2 regions of the Clostridium moutaii genome follow, and region 2 is predicted to be linked to the other one. Evidence: riboswitches for the same ligand, from Rfam matches in the RefSeq annotation. Region 2 holds a riboswitch; the other holds the start of a gene.
The links. A riboswitch is a leader RNA that binds a small molecule or an ion and turns the genes downstream of it on or off. The one in region 2 is predicted to bind S-adenosylmethionine.
Positions count from the first base shown of each region.

Region 1: another riboswitch for S-adenosylmethionine. It lies ahead of AB8U03_RS06680 (methionine ABC transporter ATP-binding protein); the one in region 2 lies ahead of thiS (sulfur carrier protein ThiS).

Region 1 covers NZ_JBGEWD010000005.1:25,793-33,579, forward strand. The annotation lists gene thiC (phosphomethylpyrimidine synthase ThiC) at 1-781, shown strand, start outside; gene pdxT (pyridoxal 5'-phosphate synthase glutaminase subunit PdxT) at 1,001-1,579, opposite strand; gene pdxS (pyridoxal 5'-phosphate synthase lyase subunit PdxS) at 1,581-2,450, opposite strand; gene AB8U03_RS06675 (M20 family metallopeptidase) at 2,978-4,177, opposite strand; SAM riboswitch class I at 4,254-4,358, opposite strand; SAM riboswitch class I at 4,503-4,604, shown strand; gene AB8U03_RS06680 (methionine ABC transporter ATP-binding protein) at 4,754-5,830, shown strand; gene AB8U03_RS06685 (methionine ABC transporter permease) at 5,876-6,556, shown strand; gene AB8U03_RS06690 (MetQ/NlpA family ABC transporter substrate-binding protein) at 6,582-7,412, shown strand; gene AB8U03_RS06695 (trans-sulfuration enzyme family protein) at 7,568-7,787, shown strand, end outside.
Region 2 covers NZ_JBGEWD010000001.1:405,979-413,765, forward strand. The annotation lists gene AB8U03_RS02115 (YeiH family protein) at 1-1,030, opposite strand, end outside; SAM riboswitch class I at 1,291-1,402, opposite strand; gene AB8U03_RS02120 (ROK family transcriptional regulator) at 1,447-2,529, opposite strand; SAM riboswitch class I at 2,678-2,784, shown strand; gene thiS (sulfur carrier protein ThiS) at 2,905-3,120, shown strand; gene AB8U03_RS02130 (HesA/MoeB/ThiF family protein) at 3,110-3,931, shown strand; gene AB8U03_RS02135 (M67 family metallopeptidase) at 3,945-4,355, shown strand; gene AB8U03_RS02140 (sulfurtransferase TusA family protein) at 4,371-6,695, shown strand; gene AB8U03_RS02145 (O-acetylhomoserine aminocarboxypropyltransferase/cysteine synthase family protein) at 6,765-7,787, shown strand, end outside.

The DNA.
Region 1 (7,787 bases), on a different contig from region 2:
AAGACTGACTAACTTGGTATCAAGAGGTGGAACTCTGCTTTTTGCGTGGATGCAGTTAAATAATAAAGAAAATCCATTCTATCAGCATTTTGATAAAGTACTAGATATATGTGAAAAGTATGATGTAACTATAAGCTTAGGAGATGCATGTCGTTCAGGTTCAATTTGCGATTCTACAGATGCAAGTCAAATTAAAGAGTTAATGACTTTGGGAGAACTTGCAAAAAAAGCATGGGATAGAAATGTACAGGTTATGATAGAAGGTCCAGGGCATATGGCACTAAATGAAATACAAACTAATATGATGCTTGAAAAGAAACTATGCTATGATGCTCCATTTTATGTACTTGGACCTATAGTTACGGATGTAGCACCAGGTTATGATCATATTACAAGCGCTATAGGAGGAGCTATTGCAGCATCTAGTGGAGCAGATTTTTTGTGCTATGTAACACCAGCAGAACATTTAAGACTACCTGATTTAGATGATGTAAAAGAAGGAATAATTGCCACTAAAATAGCTGCTCATGCAGCTGATATTGCAAAGGGAATTAAAAATGCAAGGAAATGGGATAATGAAATGAGTAAAGCAAGGAGAAATCTTGACTGGAATAAAATGTTTGATATTGCTATAGATCCTGAAAAAGCAAAAAAATATAGAGAAAGTTCAAAACCTGAGGATGAAAAAACCTGTACTATGTGTGGAAAAATGTGTGCAGTTAGAAATATGAATAAAATAATGAATGGGAAGAACATAAACATTCTAAGAGATGATGATTAGATGATTGATATTGATAAATTTAAAGAAGAATATGGAGAATACTGTCTAATTTAATAATGAAAGTGTAAAGAATTTTGGGACTGTAATTAAATTTGTGTAAATTCAAATTTGATTACAGTCTTTTTAAATGCACAAATGGTAATAATATCCATAGATATACTCTAGAAGCAATGAACCTCAATCAAAAATTCTTATGTCAACAACATGAAAACTCCGATCCTATTTGTAATTATTATTGCACATATTAATAAAGTATTTATGAAATTGAAGGTTATCAGTTAACTCAGGGTGGAAGGAGGTTGCTAACATATTAAACTGTCTTACGGCCACAATGTTTTCATTAACTTTACATAATACATGTACATCATCATTCACTTTAGTTATATAAGGAGCCCTGATAAATACCAATGGTATTTTTTCGGTGCAAACTTCATTTATTTTTTTTTGTATTAAAAAGCTATTGATTTGACTTCCGTAAGCATTTCTTTTAACAGTTATATCCATTACCTGCATATGCCTTACCACATCATTTTCAATATTTTTTGCAAGAAGTATCATTCCGGCACAGGTTCCCCATACAGGAAAACCATTTATTATTTTTTCTTTGAGTTTATCAAGAAGACCTGTTTTCTTTAGTAATTTACCAATAGTTGTACTTTCCCCGCCTGGAAGAATAATTCCATCCAAATTCTCCAGTTCTTCAGGTTTTCTTACTTCAATCGTTTCACAATCAAGGTCTTTTAAATGATTAATATGCTCTATTACTCCACCTTGAAGTGCAAGTACACCTATTCTCATTTTACCAGCCTCTTTCTTCAAATCTGTTAGTTAATTCACTGCAGTTTATACCAACCATTGGTTCTCCAAGATTTTCTGATACTTCAGCAATAATTTTAGGATCATTATAGTATGTTGTTGCCATAACTATTGCTTTAGCTCTCTTTTCTGGATCTCCTGACTTAAATATCCCAGAACCAACAAACACTCCTTCAGCTCCTAGCTTCATCATAAGTGCTGCATCAGCAGGTGTAGCTACTCCTCCTGCAGCAAAGTTAACTACTGGAAGCTTTCCGTTTTCCCAAACAAACTCTATTAGATTAAAAGGAGCTCCAAATTCCTTAGCTATAGTCATTAACTCATCTTTTGGTGAATTTTTAACTCTTCTTATATCATCCATTATGCATCTCATATGAGTAACAGCTTGAACTACATCTCCAGTACCAGCTTCTCCTTTAGTTCTTATCATAGCTGCTCCTTCACCGATTCTTCTTAAAGCTTCACCTAAGTTTCTTGCACCACATACAAAAGGAACATTAAAGCTTGTTTTGTCTACGTGATATTTATTATCAGCAGGAGTTAGAACTTCGCTTTCATCTATAAAATCAATTCCAATAGTCTCTAGTATTTCAGCTTCAACAAAATGTCCTATTCTGACCTTTGCCATAACCGGAATAGATACTGCTGCTTTTATCTCTTTTATCATCTTCGGATCAGACATTCTTGAAACTCCACCCTCTTTTCTTATATCTGCAGGTACTCTTTCAAGTGCCATAACTGCACAGGCTCCTGCTTTTTCAGCAATTATAGCCTGTTCAACATTTACTACATCCATAATTACTCCGCCTTTAAGCATCTGCGCCAAGTTTTTATTTAATTCATATTTTGACATAAATACAACTCCTCATTTATTAATTTTTTTAAATGATTATATCATGTACATTACAAAGTTCAAATGTAACGATACAATCATTTAAAAATGCCCCTCATCTCGGATAGATTTTTAACCATTATTTTTTCCATTAATTCTATTAGATTGAATAAGTTTAAGGCTTAATCTCGTTAAACTTAGATTTAGTAAAAAAAGATGTTCAATCTGAACATCTTTTTTGATGTATTTATTAATTTTAATGGGAAATGTCGCGAAGCAGTAGAGTTTTATGCAGAAGTTTTTGAAACAGAAAAGCAGTAAATTATGTCATTTTGAGATACTCCAGCTGATTCAGAATTTACTATTCCGAATGAAGCAAAAAATTTAGTTACTACTAAAATTATGACGGCATGACAGAAAAAATTATTATCTTTAAAGTGACTAACTAAAAACAATAAACTATATTTATAGGGTTTAAGTAGTATAATTGAAAGACAGAAATTACTACAGAATTATATCCTATAGTAATTTCTGATCCATGGACTTTATTAAGAATGTTGCCTATTGAATTCTTCCTTAATTGCAGTAAGCTTGTTTTTATCTGTCAGCAGAGTGAGCCCTGTGAGAGCCAGTGCTTTAATTCCAATTAACAGAGCTTCATCACCTTGTTTTGATATTGCCGCCTCACGAAATTCAGGAGTATGTCCTACTAGTTTGTCATCACCGATTTTTATATGGGGGTGAATAGTCGGAACAACATGGCTTACATTACCTGCATCCGTGGAACCAAGGCCTTCAGGTATTTTATTATCCAAATTAATTCCAAGTAATTTAAGATTGTCTGCAAATACTTCATCAAATTTACTATTTAGTAGGAAATTATCTATTTCATTTTGAAAAAAGCTTATGTTGACTTTAGAACCGGTGATTAAAGCTGCACCTTTGGCAATATTTATAATCTTTTTTGTGACCTCATCACAAGTACTTCTTTCAGCAGCGCGTATAAAGAATTTGGCCTTAGCATAATCGGGAACAATATTTGGCGCATATCCTCCATCAGTTATAATGCCATGTATTCTCACATCACTTGTGACATGCTGTCTTAAGGCGTTTATTCCATTGAATAATTGAATCACTCCATCCAGCGCATTTATACCTTTTTCGGGACAAGCTGCTGCGTGAGCTGCTTTCCCTATAAACTCAAATTGAATGGGATCGTTGGCCAAAGACTTAACTGTTTTATAATTATTATTTCCAGGATGGATCATCATGCATGCATCTACACCATCAAATAAATTATGCTTTACAAAGCTTGCCTTTGCACTGCCGTTTTCCCCGCCCTCTTCGGCAGGAGTTCCAAATACTAAAATTTCTCCACCAATTTCATCTATGAGCTTTGACAGGGAAATAGCTGCTGCTGTACTTGCTGTACCTATGATATTGTGACCGCAAGCATGGCCTAAATTAGGAAGAGCATCATATTCGGCTAAATATCCTATAACGGCACCAGAATTTTTATTTGACTTTTTCCTGGCTATAAAGGAAGTCGAGTGTCCTGCCACAGCTTTTTCTATGGAAAAACCTTCCTTTTCCAAGGCGTCTATAAGCAATTTGGAAGAAAAAAACTCCTGGTTTCCTATTTCAGGATGATTGTGTATTAGGTGACTTATATTTATATAAGTGTCCTTCTTGCTTTCAATTTCATTGATTATTTCATGCTGAAAATTTTTAATAATGTTTGTACTCATAATATGAACCTCCTCTTTAAATAAAAAAATCTTCTTTGAAATAAAGAAGAGATATATACTTATTTGTAGATTTCCCTTCTTATCTTTCAAGAATAAACTTGTTGGAATTGGCACAGTATCCTAAATAGGATCTGCTGCCGAGGTTTCAAAGGGCCATTCCCTCCACCTCTCTGGATAAGAATTTTACATATTGTATTGACTATTAAACATAATAGAACTTCTAGTTATTTTTGTCAATAATAAAAAAATTAATATTGCGTATTGACATAATAAAAATAAGTTGTATAATCTAACTTATAAAATAAATTCGTAAAAATTAAATATATCCTTATCAAGAGAAACTGAGGGACTGGCCCTTTGAAGTTTCAGCAACCACATATATGTGATGGTGCTAAATCCAGCAGAACGTTGTTCTGAAAGATGAGGAAAGGCATAAAAACCCTTCCGCGGGTTTTTTTTATGCCTTGCATCCTCTTCTTTGTATGAAGAGGTTTTTTATTTTATATATGAAATTACTGCAAAATTGCAATATATGATTTTGAAAAAATTAGTTGAAATTTTAAAGGAGGAAAAAGGATGATATGGCTAAAAAATATCAACAAGATTTATACAAGTAAAACTAATACAGTTGAAGCTTTAAAAAATATTAATCTTCATATTAAAGCTGGTGAAATTTTTGGAATTATAGGATATAGTGGTGCCGGGAAAAGTACCTTGATTCGTTGTATAAATTTATTGGAACAGCCAACTTCCGGAGAAGTAATTGTAAATGGAAAGAATTTAACTCGTTTATCTTCAAAAGAACTGAGAAAAAGTAGGGAAAAAATTGGAATGATATTTCAAAATTTTAATCTTATGAAAAACAGAACGGTATTTGAAAATGTGGCCTATCCTTTAAAGGGAAAGGGTTTGAGTAAAAAAGACATAGAAAAAAAGGTGCTGGATCTTTTAAAACTGGTGGAATTAAGTGACAAAATAAATGTATACCCTTCACAGTTAAGCGGTGGACAAAAACAAAGAGTTGGAATTGCCAGGTCACTGGCAAATGACCCTGAAGTGCTTTTATGCGATGAAGCAACATCCGCTTTGGATCCACAAACAACTCAGGCAATTTTAAAACTTTTAAAAAACATCAATGAAAAATTAAAATTGACAATAGTAGTTATAACCCATCAAATGGAAGTTGTGAAAGAGATATGTCAAAGGGTTGCAGTAATAGATTCCGGTAAAATAGTGGAGGAAGGAAATATTATAGATATATTTACAAATCCAAAAGTCAATATAACAAAGAAATTTATATCCTCATTATTTCACTATGAAAAAATCTACGATTTCCTCAAAGAGGGAAACTCTGTAGGTGAACTAAAACAAATAACGGAAGGAGAAAGTATTGTTAAAATATCTTTTACAGGGCAAAAAACAGGCCAAGCTTTTATTTCAAAGATTTCCAGGAAGTTTAAAATAGATGCCAGTATACTGTTTGGAAATATAGAGATCATCCAAAATGTACCTATAGGAAACTTAATAGTAAAATTAAGCGGTACGGATGAAGGAATAAATAGTTCAATAAGGTACTTAGAGGAAAACAATATACATGTGGAATATGTGGATATTAAAAAAGATGATGCTAAATTAAAGGTTGGAAATAATTAGACTTAAAATATGCAGATTAAAAAAATTTTGTGAAGGTGATAAATAATGATTGAATTTTTAGGAAAGATAGCACCAAATTTGGTGACCTTATATCCTGAGATGATAAAAGCAATATTTGAAACTTTTTATATGGTAGCCATTTCAGGAATCATATCAACAGTAGTTGGAACAGTCATGGGAGTCACCCTGGTTGTTACAAAAGAGGGAGGTATACTGGAGAATAAAATTATTAACAGTATACTTGGCAAAATAATAAATATTTTCAGATCCATACCATTTATTATTCTCCTGGCAGCTATAATTCCTCTTACAAGACTTTTAGTAGGTACTACCATAGGTACAAAAGGAGCTCTGGTGCCGCTTATATTCGGGTGCACTCCTTTTATTGCCAGGCAAATTGAATCAGCACTGCTTGAGATAGATAAGGGGGTGATTGAGGCTGCACAATCAATGGGTTCAAGTCCTTTTGGAATAATTTTTAGAGTAATGCTCCTTGAAGGACTGCCAGGTATTATACATGCTCTTACAATAACAATTATAAGCCTTATTGGATTATCTGCCATGGCAGGTACCGTAGGGGGAGGCGGTCTAGGAGATTTTGCCATACGCTATGGATATCAATATTTTCAGACAGATGTTATGGTAGCCACAATAATTGTACTTTTAGTTATTGTAAATCTTATTCAACTTGTAGGAGATGTTTTATCAAAATTGACAACACATTAATTTATAGACTAGGGAGGTCTTGAAAATGAAAAAAATTATAGGTTTATTTTTAACAGTTATATTATCTTTTGGAGTCTTGGCAGGTTGCGGTTCCAGCAATAGTACTGGACAAACTACCAGCAATAAGAAACAGGTGGTGAAGATAGGCATAACTGGTGATGATCACAAGATTTGGGACAAAGTTAAACAAAATCTGGCAAAAGAAAATATTGATTTGCAGATTGTAAGTTTTTCAGATTATGTACGTCCTAACTTGGCACTTTCCGACGGAGAAATTGATTTGAATTCATTTCAGCATTATGCTTATCTGAATAAATTTAAGACAGAACACAAACTGAAGATCAGTGCTATAGGTGAAACTGTACTTGCACCACTTGGAGTGTATTCAAATAAAATAAAATCCATTAAGGATGTTGCAGAAGGTGCAAAAATAGCTATTCCAAATGATCCAACAAATGAAGGCAGAGGATTGAACCTGCTTCAAAGTGCTGGCTTAATAAAATTAAAAGAAGGGGTGGGTCTTCTGCCAAAACTTCAGGATGTAACTGAAAATCCAAAGAATATTCAATTTGTAGAACTTGTTGCCACCCAGATTCCAAGATCACTTCCAGATGTGGATGCAGCAATAATAAATAGTGGAGTGGCTATAGATGCCAAACTCAACCCAGTTAAGGATTCAATTTATCTGGAAGATGTATCCAATAAAAATGCAAAACCATATATAAATGTAATTGTGGCTAGAGACAAAGACAAAAACAATGCCACTTACAAAAAGGTAGTCAAAGCGTATCAAACTGATGAGATAAAGAAACTTATAAAAGACACATACAAAGGAGCAGAAATTCCAGTTTTCTAATTCTGGTTAAAAAATTGCAAATTTAGAAAATGTTATGCCGTGGGAAAATATTGTTTCATTAAGGCATTTACTTGTGGAGAGGATTTAGATAAAATAGATGTTATATAAATTGTAATAGATAAAAATAATATTAGCAGTATTTGGAGGAGGTTATTATGAATAAAAGTTTTGCTACAAAGCTCATTCACCTTGGAGAACAAAATTCGGAATCCATTTCTAAATCCAAGACTTTACCTATTTCTATGACTTCTGTATTTGCTTTTGATGATGTAGAAACATTAGATGAAGTTTATGAGGGAAAAGCCAAGGGGTATGTGTATTCTAGAAATGGGAACCCGGTTCATGATGCATTAAAGGAAATAATGTGCAGTATTG
Region 2 (7,787 bases):
GCCAGATATCAGAGGCATTGGCCTTTGTCCCACTTTCTTTATTCTCCCATTTCGTAATTGAGATTATAGCTAAAATAAAGCACCAGATTCCAATAAACATATCACGACCAACCACTTTCATGAGGGTGAATGTAGTAATAGCTTTATCGCCAAATGAACTGGCAGCCGTGACACCTGCAGCATCTGCAAATTCAGATGTGCCAATCCACGCACCTGCCGGCCCTGCTGGTATACCAGCCAGTTTTATAAACACTGACAGTGCGAAAATCATAACAACTGCCCAAGCTACCACAAGAGAAATAGCTACGGAAACTTCCTCCTTTTTTGTCTGTATAGCACTTCCTACAGCTATGGATGCTGAAACTCCGCAAATGGATCCGCCTGCTCCCAAAGTAGCAGCAAACCTTTTATCAAGTCCCAACCATTTTGTACCTACAAAATAAATTGTCAAAAATGTAGAAACAGCAATTACAGTTGCCTGTAAAAAAGCAACAGGCCCAGCTTTTACAATCAGTGTAAATGGAAGTGTGGCACCTAAAAGTACAATACCCACTTTTACATATAATTCTGTTCTAAGTGCTGTTTCAAACCATTTTGGAATAGAAAATAAATTACTGATTATCAATCCTATAAATAATGCAACAAGAGGTGCTTCCAAATTATATTGTTGTGCCCATCCCCAGGAGCTAAAGGAATTAATTATAACACTTAAAATAAACAGAACTAAAAATCCTATAAAAAAATCTGTAAACTTATAATGTAAAAATAGATTTGCAATAGAAAACAAAATTAAAAATACAATAAACAAAAGTGCAATGGAGCCGATGTTATTTCCCAATGCAGAAAATAGCACACTTATATCTGCCCATTTTGGGATCTTGGCAGTAATAAACTTAATTGAGCCTCCAGATGACCATAGAACAACTGCAGCAACTACTAAAATCAGGCCTATCCATACTGCCCACCAATCCTCTTTTTTTACCAAATCACTCCAGCCATTTTCCTTTGAATTAAATTTTTTTTCAGACATAAAAACAACTCCTTTAATAATTTAAATAGTATTCAGCCATAGAACTAACTTATGTCCAACTTTTAATGTATTCAATTAATAATGCTGCAGTTACTGTGCATAATTATCACGCCTCCAATTCCACCATATTCTATAAGTTCTAAAAAGAGATCAGGTTTTATTGATATGCCAATAAAACCTGATCTCTAGTTTTTCTAGTCAATCCAGTACAAATAAAAAACTCCCTATGGAGAAACCACAGGAAGCTATATCCTTATTGTTTCTCATCTTTCAGGTGAATATGCACCTGCTGGAATTAGCACCATTGAATAAAAAACATATTCAGGTTGCCGGATATCATAGGGCCAGTCCCTCCATCACTCTTGATAAGAAATTTTGCATTTATTCAATTTTAATTTACGTATGTGATATAACTTTTAAAATACTTTGTCAACAACAAATTTTTTATTATCTATATCATATTGATCATTAATACATTTTTCCAACAAAAAAGCTGCCGCACCTACTGAAACCGCATTTTTTTTAAAATATCCATGCTTTTTTATTGAAACACTTTTAGGAATATATTGTGTACATGTTTCATAAAATATTTGGAAATCAACCAAAGATCCGCTTAATATAATACATTCAAGATCCAACAAATTTATATAAGCTTCTATTCTTTTACTCAATTTTGATGCAGCATCCAAAAGAAGTTTTTCAGACAACACACTATTTTTTATATAACTAAAATACACTTTATCCAAACCAATACTGCCATTCATATTCTCAATCATATGTTCAAATGCATATTCATTGTCCCCTGCTGATCTTATAATTCTTCCCTGGACAATTGCTGCCTGTTTCAATCTAGCTCCACAATCAAAATAAGCTAAATTCTTGAATTGCCTTCCTGCTCCATACAAATACTCTGCAGTAACAGCAGAATCCGAGCAATTCTCACTAATTACACTGCACCCTAGTTTTTCTTCAAGTACCTTGCCTATATTTTCATCACTCCAAAGATTGGTCTCAATTGCAAGTCCAATTCCTACAAGCTGAAGAAACTCCAGATTTAATTCTTCATAAACATTTTTCATAATCTGGAGAATTTTTTCTATGACTTCACTGCAAGAACTGCAAAAATCAATATAAAAACTTTTTTTATAAAAAATCTCCATTCTCAGATTCACTATGGATACCTGTGCATAAGTACTGCATATACCTATGCCCACAATATAAAACCTGCACACATTTACATCATACAACACAGGTTTCCTTCCCCCTGTAGATTCTCCAACACATTTTTGCACCAGAATGGATTTTTGTTCAAGTGGATTCATTATGCGATTTAATGTGGTCAATTTCATTCCAGTTTTAAACAAAATTTCATTTTTACTCATAATTCCATTTTTTTGTATCAGATTGAATATTCTCTTTTCTTCAGGTCTTAAATCTCTAAACAATTCATAGCTGTTTATCATAGTTATCATACCTTTTACCATTATTATATATTTCATACTTACAATAAAATATAATCTTAAATTAAGGTATATGTCAATAGTACAATAACTTTTTAAATAACTTTTCAAATTTTTGTGATTGAAAAAAGAAAATTATTGACAAGATTATTTTAAGTGTGTTAGTATTTAATCAATTAAATATTCATTCTTATCAAGAGAGGCAGAGGGACTGGCCCTATGATGCCCGGCAACCTGATTATTTTCAAAGGTGCCAATTCCAGCGGGTTATATAATTTGCCTGAAAGATGAGAAACTTAAAAAAAGAGCTTTCTTGTAAATTGTACCAGGAAGTTTTTATTTTTGTTTAAATTTTTATACTGTGTGTAAATTCTTTTTTCCAAAATGGTTAAAAGATTAAATAAGGAGGGTATCATGAAAGTAACAATCAATGGAAAAGATAAAGACATAAAGGAGGGATTAACTGTAACAGAAATTTTAAAAATCGAAGATGTGGAAATGCCGGACATGGTTTCCGTACAGCTAAACGATGAATTCATAGACAGGGCCAAATTTGGCAGTACTATTTTAAAAGGAAACGACAAAATAGATTTTCTGTACTTTATGGGAGGTGGAAGCAGTGGATTTTAGTGAGGAGCAGATAGAAAGATATTCAAGGCACATAATTCTGTCCGAAGTAGGTGTGGAAGGTCAGGAAAAACTTTTAAACTCCAAAATCCTCATTATAGGTACAGGCGGTCTGGGAGCCCCTGCTGCCATGTATCTGGCTGCTGCAGGCATAGGAACCATAGGTCTTGTAGATGGAGACGTAGTGGATCTTTCAAATCTTCAAAGGCAGATAATCCATAAGACAAAGGATGTGGGAAAACCCAAAGTTCAGTCCGGAAAAGAAACCATAAATGAATTGAATCCAGACGTACATGTAATAACGTATAATGAGCTTGTAAATTCCAGCAATATTCTGGACATCATAAAAGATCAGGACTATGATTTTATAATAGATGGTACAGATAATTTTCCTGCCAAATTTCTAATAAACGATGCCTGTGTACTTTCCAAAAAACCATTTTCCCATGGAGGAATAATAAGATTTCAGGGACAGCTCACCACATATATACCTGACAACGGTACTCCCTGCTACAGGTGTATTTTTCAATCGCCACCTCCCGCAGGAGTTGTTCCAACCTGCAAGGAAGCAGGTGTTCTGGGTGTAATGGGCGGAATCATAGGATCACTTCAGGCAACAGAAGCACTCAAGTATATACTTAAAATCGGCAGCACTCTTGCAGGATATCTTTTGACTTATAATTCACTTACCATGGAATTTAGAAAAATAAAGGTATCCAAAAACAAAAACTGTGGAATATGCGGTAAGCACCCTACAATAAAAAAACTGATAGATTACGAACAGGCAGCTTGTGATCTCAAGACGGTAAATTGAGCAGGTGATAATTATGATATATATAGACAAATTGCAATATAAAAGAATTTTGAAACAGGCCAGGGATGAATTTCCCAATGAATGCTGCGGTTATCTTGGAGGACTGAATTCCGGAAAAGACATTTTTATTAAAAAAGTATACTCTTTGACAAATACAGATCACAGCAGCGAGCATTTTTCCATGGATCCCGCCCAACAGTTCAAAGCTGTAAAGCTCATGAGAAGTGAAAATTTCAACATGATTGGCAATTATCATTCTCATCCTTATTCACCTTCCAGGCCATCTGAAGAAGATAAAAGACTTGCTTTTGATGACAAAATATTGTACGGAATTTTATCTCTTGAAAAAGAGGATCCGGTATTTAATTTGTTTAGAGTTGACAAAGACAAAAATGTTGAAAAGCTTGAATATAAAATAATTTAACGAGGAGTGAGATATATGATAAATATAAGTGAAGATCATTATAAATCCATAGAAGACATAAAAGAAAAATCACACCAGTATTTAAATAATGCAATAGATCCTGTGAGATTTAAGGCTTTTAGAGTTTCCATGGGTGTATACGAGCAGCGAAAAAAGGAAACCTACATGGTGAGAACCAGAATACCTGGAGGAGTCATAACTTTAAAACAATTCAAACGTATAAGTGAACTTGCAGAAAAATATTCAAAAGGTAAATTGAAATTCACTTCCAGACAGGACATTCAATTTCAAAGTGTGGATTTAAAAGATGCCTATCCAATAATAAATTCGCTTATAGAAGTAGGTATAATAACAAAAGGTACCGGTGGAAATACTGTCCGAAATGTGGAGTGCTCTCCCCTTTCAGGTGTTTCAATAGATGACGTCTTTGATGTGACACCCTATGTAAAGGCAGCCACCAATTACCTCATAAAGGATCCCACTACTATGAACATGCCCAGGAAATACAAGATAGCTTTCTCTAATACCTCAAAAGATACAGGCAATGCAACCATATCGGATCTGGGATTTATTGCAAAAATAGTAGATGGTAAAAGGGGCTTTGAGGTGTATGGAGCGGGCGGATTTGGCGGAAGCCCGAGAGTTGCTTTAAAATTAAGTGATTTCATACCTGCGGATGAAATACTATACTATATACAGGGCCTTAAAAATGTGTTTGAAGCCGAAGGAGACAGGACCAATAAAAATAAGGCCAGAATAAGATTCATACTCATGAGACTGGGTGAAAAAAAATTTGTTGAAAAATTAGACGGGGAAATAAACAAACTAAAGGAAAAAGGCGGTCTCAACATCCAGGTGGATGAAAATGAATTTATACTGAACCCTGATGTCAAAATCGTTCGGGATGCAAAAGTGAATGAAAAATTTAAGAATATATTATTTCCACAAAAACAGGAGGGCTACTATTCCGTCTATGTTCATCCTCAAAGCGGAAATTTAAAAGTCGACCACTTAAATAAAGTACTTGATTTCATAGAAAAATTAGATTATGAAATATCCATCAGGGTCACAAATACTCAGGGATTTTTTATAAGAGATTTAAAGAAAAAAGATGCTGAAAATCTTATAGAAATAACAGGCTGCTTTACTTCCATATACAACATATATAACTCTGTAACCTGCGTGGGCGCTTCCACCTGCCAGCTTGGATTATGTCTTTCACAAAATCTGTTAAAAGCCATAAAGAAGAAATTTGAGGGTGCATCACCTGAAATAAAAGCTACACTTCCAAGATTATTTATATCAGGCTGCCCAAATTCCTGCGCTCAGCACGAAAAAGGAGCTCTGGGCCTTCACGGCAGAGCTAAACGAACAAAAAACGGCCTGATTCCAATGTACTCCATATCCTTTGGAGGAAAAGTGGGATCAAATATAGCCAGAATGGGAGATACTTACGGAGATGTACCTGCAAAGAAAGTTCCCCTGTTCATCCATGAACTTGCAGAACTAAAAGTGAATTCCGGATACGAAGATTTTTATGATTTTCTGGATAACAGATCATCGGATATAAAAGCTCTCATAAATAAGTACACCGATGTGGATAAATTTGTTGAGGAAGCGGATATTTACTTTGATTTTGGAGCTTGCGAAAAATTTTCATTAAAGGGTCGTGGACCTGGAGAATGCAGTTCCGGTGTAATGGATGTTATAAGACTGGATTTATCGAATGCTAAATCTTCCCTTGAAAGATATAAAGACACAAAACAAAATTCCGATTTGTATTCTTCTGCATTATCCTCAGCACGAACCCTTCTTGTACTCAAAGGAGTGGATTCCAACAAAGACAGAGAGATATTTGAGGAATTCAACAAGAATTTTATAGAGACAGGCTATGTTAAATCCTCAATTAAAAAGCTTTTTCAGGATCTCATAGACTACAAAATAGACGGTACAAACGATATATCAGGCAAAGCTTCGGAAGTGGAATATCTGTACAACAAAGTGGATGCCATGTATAGATCCTTAAATGGAAAACTGGAAATAACCCTTCCAAAAGAAGAGAATGTGCAGCTAAACTCCCATAATAACGAAACCAACGGCCATGATAAAATTGGAAATCTTAAAATTGTGGATTTAAGAGGAGTAAAATGTCCTATAAATTTTGTAAAGGTAAAAGTTGAACTTTCCAAAGTAAAATCTGGACAAAAGGTAGGATTTTATTTAGATGACGGAGATCCTATAAACAATGTTCCCCAAAGTGTAAAAAAGGAGGGCCACGAAGTAATTTTTACAGATACAAATTATGAGGGTCACAATTTATTGGTTATACAAAAAAAATAACATTAAGTCAATGAGGGGTGGTATGATCATTACACACCATCCTTCAAATAAATTATTGGGAGTGAAACAATGAAATTCAATACTAAACTCATACATGGAAATTTAAAAATTGATGAAACTGGAGCCACCAACACCCCCATATACCTTTCAAATGCCTATGCTCATAATAGTGCGGAAAAGCTTGAAGATATATTCAGCGGCAGGGCCGTTGGATATGCCTACACGAGAATATCCAATCCTACAGTTATTTCTTTTGAAAGAAGGATGACCAGCATAGAAGATGGCATGGTAGCAACATCTGCAGCATCCGGCATGAGTGCCATTTACCTTGCCATAATGAATACAGTTCAACCTGGGGATGAAATAGTTGCATCAAGCGCCCTTTATGGAGGTACATATACTTTAATAAGAAATTTAAAATCTTTTGGAATAAAAATAAAATTTTTAGATGAGATGAACGAAAAATCTTTAAATGAAGCAATAACTAAAGATACCAAGTTGGTATTTACAGAAACCATGGGAAATCCAAAACTGGATGTCCTTGATATAGAACCTGTTTCAAGGATTTGTAAAATCAACAACATTATCTTAATAATAGATTCCACCATGACAACTCCTTATCTCATAAAGCCTCTTCAATATGGAGCTGATATTGTAATACATTCTACTTCAAAATATATAAATGGAACATCAAACTCCATAGGTGGAATTATAATTGACGGAGGAAGCAGTAAATATTCCAATATAAAATACAATAATTTTAAACCTTATATTGAAAAATTCGGCAGCATGGCATTTACAGCTAAGCTAAAGGATACAGTAGGCAGAGATATTGGCTCCCCCCTATCACCTTTTAATGCATTTTTAAATCTCACAGGGCTAGAGACACTATCTCTAAGAATGAAGGAACATTGCAAAAATGCACTGGTTGTTGCTAAATATCTAGATGACAATAAAAAAGTGTCCCAGGTAAATTACGCTGGTCTTAAAAGTTCCAGATATTATAATTTAATTGAAAAATACTACAAAAATGGAGCAGGTGGTATTTTGACCTTTAGACTAGGTAGCAAAGAAAAAGCCTTTAAGTTTTTA